2 regions of the Sporosarcina sp. FSL K6-5500 genome follow, and region 2 is predicted to be linked to the other one. Evidence: riboswitches for the same ligand, from Rfam matches in the RefSeq annotation. Region 2 holds a riboswitch; the other holds the start of a gene.

Region 1 (3,412 bases), 1.3 Mb from region 2:
ATCGTTGTCATGACAAGTGACTGAAGCGGACTTTCTTTGTTTTTCTGTTCAGCAAATGCTGACGTTTGCAATGCAATAACGTCAATCACAATACCATCCTCAACACGTTCGATTACGTAATTATATAGTTTCGCATGCTTGAAATCACCGTCACTAAATTCAGAGACCGTTCCTTCATACAAATGATGCCCGTCTCTATAGACTTTGTAGGTTCCGCCGACATCATTCCATGTGAAATAGATTAGATCTGCCTTATGCAAAACGGTTTGTATTTCAAACAGTTTCTTTTTCATCCGCACACCACACCCCTTACTTGGAAGTGTGGTATATTTCGCGAGCAGTTAAACATTACATTTCAATACCTGTTAATGAAAGAAGGACCGCACCTTTTAAACGACTTGCTGCTTCTCCAGGATCTTCTTCTCCAGAAATTGCAGAAATAACCGCTACCCCTGACGCACCCGCTTTAATGATAGCACCGGCTCTGCGTTCTGAAATTCCACCAATCGCAACAATAGGTAAACCAGGTAACAACGATGCCACTTCCCTAATTGTCTCGATACCAATAACCGATTGCGTATCCATTTTCGTCTGTGTCTCATAAACTGGACCTAGACCGATATAATCAGCCCCTGCATCAGCTGCCGCAATCGCTTCTGTTACATTATGCGTAGAAACACCTATTAGCATGTCTGGACCAACCTTGTCACGCACTGCTGAAATATATCCGTCTTCCTGCCCGATATGAATACCGTCTGCACCAATTTCAATCGCAAGACCTATATCATCATTGACAATGAAAGGTACACTATATTGTTCACATAATTGCTGACACGCTTGTGCAAAAGCCTTCAATTCTTCACCCGTTAATGCACCAGGCCCTTTTTCACGTAATTGAAAGCTCGTTATACCACCCTTTAGCGCCTCTTCTAAGACATGTAACGGGTCGCGTCCCGCCAAATTCACTGTACCCATGATGAAATATAAGTTAACTGTTTGCTTATCCATAAACTACAACCCCTTCCATTGTCTTGTTACCGCGGCGTCCATATGCCCAGTGATTCGTCGGACCATGGCCGCCACCAATTTTAAGTCCATCTTCAATTGCTGCGTGGATAAAACACTTTGCAGAAACAACTGCATTCGCTGCCGTTTCCCCATTTGCCAAAAACGCTGTCAGTGCCGCCGAATACGTACACCCTGTTCCATGCGTATCTTTCGTATCAATCCATGGTGCGCGAACCGAGAACCGTTCCCCGTCAGCCCCCATGAACAGATCTTCCGCATAAGGCGCTTCTTTCCGGTGTCCCCCTTTAATAAGAACCGCCCCCGCGCCCAACGCTATTATATGTTTCGCCGCTCGTTCTATGTCTTCATTCGTCTTTATTTCCATTCCTGCAAGCACTTCTGCTTCTGGAATATTAGGTGTAACAATAGCTGCAAGAGGTACAAGTACAGTCTTCAACGCTTCAACCGCCTGTCTTTCTAGCAATGAAGCACCCCCTTTCGCAATCATTACCGGATCAATGACAAGTGGAATTCCGCTCCAATGAAACGCCTCTCCCACTGCATAGATAATTTCTGTCGAAAAGAGCATCCCTGTCTTAATCGCTTTAACATCAAAATCTTCAATAACTGCCTGTATTTGCGCTTTAATAATAGCGGTGTCAACCGGCTGTATCGCCGTCACTCCAAATGTATTTTGCGCTGTCACCGCTGTCAGTGCCGACGTACCGAAAACACCCAATTCTTGGAACGTCTTCAAGTCTGCCTGAATACCCGCACCACCACCACTATCCGACCCCGCAATTGTCAATGCCACACGTACCATTCGATTCGCCACCCTTTTATTTATACTAAAAAGCCGCTTCCCGGTGGCGTAAGAAAGCGGCTAGCCATTTAACTATTCGTAAAAGGCGTACCCACTTTCCTACGCCGGTATAATCCGGATCAGGTTCCAAGGGTCCGCGCATTCATGCACGTCTCAGCCTAAAAAAGGCTCCCCTAGTGGTTGTTAAACTATTCAGCTTTGTAGCAAGTGTAACATATCTAGTGTGAGATTGTGGGAATGTTTGGTCCATTTCCAATAGAAGCATAGAGTAATGGAAATAAAAAACTCCATCAAATAGGTTCAATATATATAATAAACTCGTTTCACGTGGTAACAGTTTATTCCATTCTATCGTCGATAAGAGTATAGTTAGTGACATAAACAGAAAGAAGGCGCAGTTTATGCATAAAGCAGACAGCAGACCGAATAATCCCGACAAATCCATGTGGATCAGTCTTTTCGGGACACTCGTTATTATTGCAGTGGTCATTATTACTAATCTTACAATGGGTTAACATTCACTAAAACCTAGATAGGCCGACATCACAGCGGCCTGTTTTTTTATTCAGAACCCCAAATTCTTTCCACTTCTGAGTCTCCATCCTTAATCCGTATAACATACACGTCTGGATTCGTCAGTGCCTGCCACTGCCCAAAATCGAATCGTTCATCATAACACCTTAATAATAGCGCCATTAAATTCCCGTGTGTCACAAGCACTGTCCGCGAACCGACACCCAGCTCATCCACAACATCACAGACCCTCGACATCGCTTCACTCGAAGATTCCCCACCCTCATATTTTAGATGAAGGTCAAAAAACGTATCTTCCAGCTTTATCAACCAATCCTCGAAATCCATTGAACTTAGCACGCGCTCCATAAGCCGACTATCCACCTCTACATGCAACTTCTTCCGCTCAGCTATAGGCCAGCCCGTCTGACGTGCACGAGAAAACGGACTCGTAATAATCCGATCCACTTCGATATCTTCGAAAAACGCTACAAGCTGACCCGCCTGCAGAATCCCTTCAGCAGTCAATTCCGCGTGTGGTGCCTGTCCTTCTGCGGAGCAATGACGCACGATGTAAATAACTTTTTCCATAACCGCTTCACCCCATTCTTCTTACTAAATAGACATACAGCCCATTCGTAAACTAGCTGTAGTCATCCCTATTACTCTTTTTCCCTTGTATGCTCCAAAGAAAACATCTCAATGTTTTAGATTCCTTAGAAATCACAACAAAAAGTGCCTGTACAATAAACCATCATGAAAATTTAAGCATTCATGGTGGTTTCTTATGCAGGCACTCACTATTATTTATTCATCTGGGCAAGGAAGTCAGCTAAAGGGTCTTCCTCTTCTACAACAGAGGTTTCTTCTGGCTCCTTTAACTGTTCCCAATCAAAATTATCCAGATCATCCTCTATGTTAATCAATTGATGTTCTGTTTCCACCTCAACGGCAGCGCTCGTTTCTTCCTGCAAATATAATGCTGCATTTACATCTATTGCATTGCTGTTCAATGATGCAAAGAGAGAAGCTGTGCGGATTGGATCGGACATCAACTGATAGACGATA
Region 2 (3,412 bases):
CGGTAGATGTTTCAACAATAATACTTCCCTCAGTTCCCAAAAACGTATAAAAATTTGTATAGGGGAAGGGAGAATGAACGCTTTACCGTAAAGGCGTGCACCCAACTCCCAGATACTTAGAAATCCTGCAATGATTACTAAGGAAGCCGTATTTTTCACAGCGAAACCTCACTTCTGAGCTTGCCGATAAGCAGTTCTTTTAGCTCGAGCATTTCAGCGCGATGTAAATCGTTTCTTATTCGAGGTCTTTCAAGAGGCACTTCGATTTCCACGAATGAAGTGACAGGTTTGTTTTGCAACAGAAAAATACGGTCTGACAGAAACAGTGCTTCCTCTACGTCATGTGTGATGAAAAGGACAGTTGATTTGCGCTTTTCCCACAGATTGATGAGCCACTCTTGCATAGCCAGTCGGGTGATGGCGTCGAGTGCTGAAAACGGTTCATCCAACAATAGTAGGGAATTGCCAGAAAGAACAGCGCGTAAGAAAGCGACGCGCTGCTTCATTCCACCCGAAAGTTCTCCTGGATAGTTATCCTCTGTTCCACCAAGACCGAACTCTTGTAATAATGGTTGTACTTGTTCCTTGGCGGCCTTCTTATCTAATCCGGCTACTTCAAGCGGAAGACATGCATTTTCTAAAATGGTTCGCCAAGGCAGTAACAAATCTTGTTGTGGCATATAGCCGACCTTTCCAAGGCGCTGAGTATTTGGATTCCCTTCAAGAGAAATGGTACCCCCTGAGGGTTCATCTAATCCGGTTACAAGACGAAAAATCGTACTTTTACCGGAACCGCTAACACCAATTATCGAAATAAACTCACTGGGAAGAATGTTGAATGACAGATTATCGAGTATGCTGTTGCCTGATTCGTACGTGAATGAAACACCGTCAAACGATAGCATTTATCATTTCAACTCCAGGCCACATTTGTTTTGTATTTGCCATATCCCAAAACATATATTCATAACGAGTTGTATTGAGGAAGATCTCCTCGAGCTTTAACAGTTCATGCTCCGGTTTTCCTTCTGCTGATTTGTTCATTAAATCAATACACCAGCCCGCAAGTTCCTTGAATTCATCCGAAGAATACATCTGAATCCAATCGCCATATAACGAGTGATCGGCAGCACCTGGAATAGCATTTAGCTCCTTACCGATTTCCCAGTAACTCCATGCGCAAGGAAGCAGAGCAGCCATCACTTCCGCAACGGTTCCATTTTGACAGACGTGTAACATGTAGTGCGTATAGGCAAGAACAATTGGTGACGGCTTAGCGTTTTCAAGTTCCTGTTCAGAAATGCCGAACCGCAGTGCGTAGCTTCGATGCAGGGCCATTTCCTTGTTCAGCGTCCCATCGAGTAGTGTCGCGAATTTGCCCATCGTTTCCAAGTCGTCAGCTTTTACAGCCCCGATCGCAAACAGTTTTGCATAATCAATCAAATACAAGTAATCCTGTACCATATAAAACCTGAATTTATCCGGATCAAGCGTCCCATCGCCAATTCCTTGTACGAACGGATGGCTATGATTCTGTCTCCAGATTGGTAACGTCTTTTCTAACAAACGGTCAGTGAACTTCATGATATCAACACTCCCTTTGTATTCTTGAAAACCAAAAAACCCACTCCTTGAAGAAGAAGTGGGTTGTAGACAATCAAAAGTATCCCGGAAAATAGACCGGCAGAATTATTGTGTCAGCACCTCTTCCTTACGCTGGTATTAACCAGTTCAAGTTATAAGGGTCAAGGCACATGCCTCTCTCAGCTCTGTTAGAGCACCCCTAGCGGTGGATCATATGAAATTGGACTCATCCCCATTATAAGCATATTAAAAATAGAAGGTCAACCTTAACTTTGTGAAAAGTTAGAAAGGAATGTATGTTTCCTTTTACAAGAATTATCCTGTAAAGTAGAAAGAAAAAGTATTGAAAGGGGAAATGAATTTGAAATTTTTCCATACAGCGGACTGGCATTTAGGCAAGCTCGTTCAAGGTATATATATGACAGAAGGACAGCGTTATGTGCTCAATCAATTCGTAGAGGTAGTCAAAAAGGAGAAGCCAGATGCGGTCGTTATCGCAGGCGATTTGTATGACCGTGCGGTGCCACCTACAGAAGCGATTGCACTACTTGACGAAGTGCTTGGAAAAATCACTATGGAACTTGGAATACCAGTCCTTGCGATTGGAGGAAACCATGATAGCCCGGGACGCCTCCATTTTGGAAGCGGATTGATGCGAGTAAATGGCTACCATATTGCAGGTCAGATGACGAAAGTAATCGAACCGGTCGTTTTGTCAGATGACTACGGTGAGGTTCATTTCCATCTCGTACCATTTGCGGATCCTTCTGTTGTAAAACATTTGCACGAAGATGAAACGATTGTGAACCATAACGATGCGATGAAGAAAGTGACGGCAACTATCCGTGAACAAATGGCAGAGGGGGTCCGACATGTATTTGTTGGACATGCTTTTGTGACACCTCACGGAGAAAGTGAAAATAACACGAGTGACTCCGAACGACCGTTGGCAATTGGTGGGGCAGAATATGTGTCGGCGCATCTTTTCGAAGGATTTAATTATACTGCACTTGGCCACCTACATCAGGCACATTATGTGTTAAATGAAACAGTGCGATTTGCGGGTTCGCCAATGAAATATTCGATTTCAGAAGAACATCATAATAAAGGGTTTCTAATTATCGAACTTGACGCTGCAGGGCAGGTATCTGTTGAGAAACGGGAGTTGAAGCCAAAGCATGATATGCGGACGGTTGTAGGGACGATGGAACATATTTTGTTGCACCCAGTAAGTGAGGATTATGTTTTTGTTAAATTGCTAGATGAGACACCGGTTTTATTCCCGATGGAAAAAGTACGGTCAGTCTATCCGAACGCGATGCATGTTGAGCGTAAAGTGCTCATGCTGACCGCAAATGCGGTTGATGAACAACGTATGGAACATGGGAAGCATGATGATTTAGCACTCTTTAAAGCATTTTACGAAGAGATGAAAGGAGAAGCGGCAGACGTAGAAACGGAGACCCTCTTTTCAGAAGTGCTCCATGAAGTTATGCACAAGGAGGGGACACAGCTGTGAGACCAATTCAATTAATGGTGACGGCATTTGGACCATATAAAGGGACGGAAACGGTCGATTTCAGGGAATTGAAAGACAATCGACTCTTCGTTATTTCAGGAGCTACTGGTGCGGGGAAAACCACGATATTTGATGGGATTTGTTTTGCGCTATATGGTCAGGCGAGCGGAGAAGATCGAACGGATAATCGTGCGATGCGAAGCGACTTCGCAGACGACGCAGTTCAAACGACCGTTGAATTGACGTTTGACATTCATAATCGAACGTACCGCATCATGCGGCAAATACCGTATGTCAAACAGGGGAACA

The links. A riboswitch is a leader RNA that binds a small molecule or an ion and turns the genes downstream of it on or off. The one in region 2 is predicted to bind thiamine pyrophosphate.
Region 1: it holds a riboswitch for thiamine pyrophosphate, as region 2 does, so the genes downstream of both, thiD (bifunctional hydroxymethylpyrimidine kinase/phosphomethylpyrimidine kinase) here and tenA (thiaminase II) in region 2, are expected to answer to the same signal.

What each region holds. Positions count from the first base shown of each region.
Region 1 is NZ_JBBOTP010000001.1:1,867,169-1,870,580, reverse strand. Features, by position in the region: gene MKX62_RS08640 (DUF3238 domain-containing protein) at 1-293, opposite strand, end outside; gene thiE (thiamine phosphate synthase) at 349-1,008, opposite strand; gene thiD (bifunctional hydroxymethylpyrimidine kinase/phosphomethylpyrimidine kinase) at 1,001-1,831, opposite strand; TPP riboswitch at 1,911-2,016, opposite strand; gene MKX62_RS08625 (histidine phosphatase family protein) at 2,393-2,935, opposite strand; gene MKX62_RS08620 (hypothetical protein) at 3,148-3,412, opposite strand, start outside.
Region 2 is NZ_JBBOTP010000001.1:3,165,548-3,168,959, forward strand. Features, by position in the region: gene MKX62_RS15230 (ABC transporter permease) at 1-159, opposite strand, end outside; gene MKX62_RS15235 (ABC transporter ATP-binding protein) at 156-905, opposite strand; gene tenA (thiaminase II) at 892-1,584, opposite strand; TPP riboswitch at 1,692-1,795, opposite strand; gene MKX62_RS15245 (exonuclease SbcCD subunit D) at 1,946-3,103, shown strand; gene MKX62_RS15250 (SMC family ATPase) at 3,100-3,412, shown strand, end outside.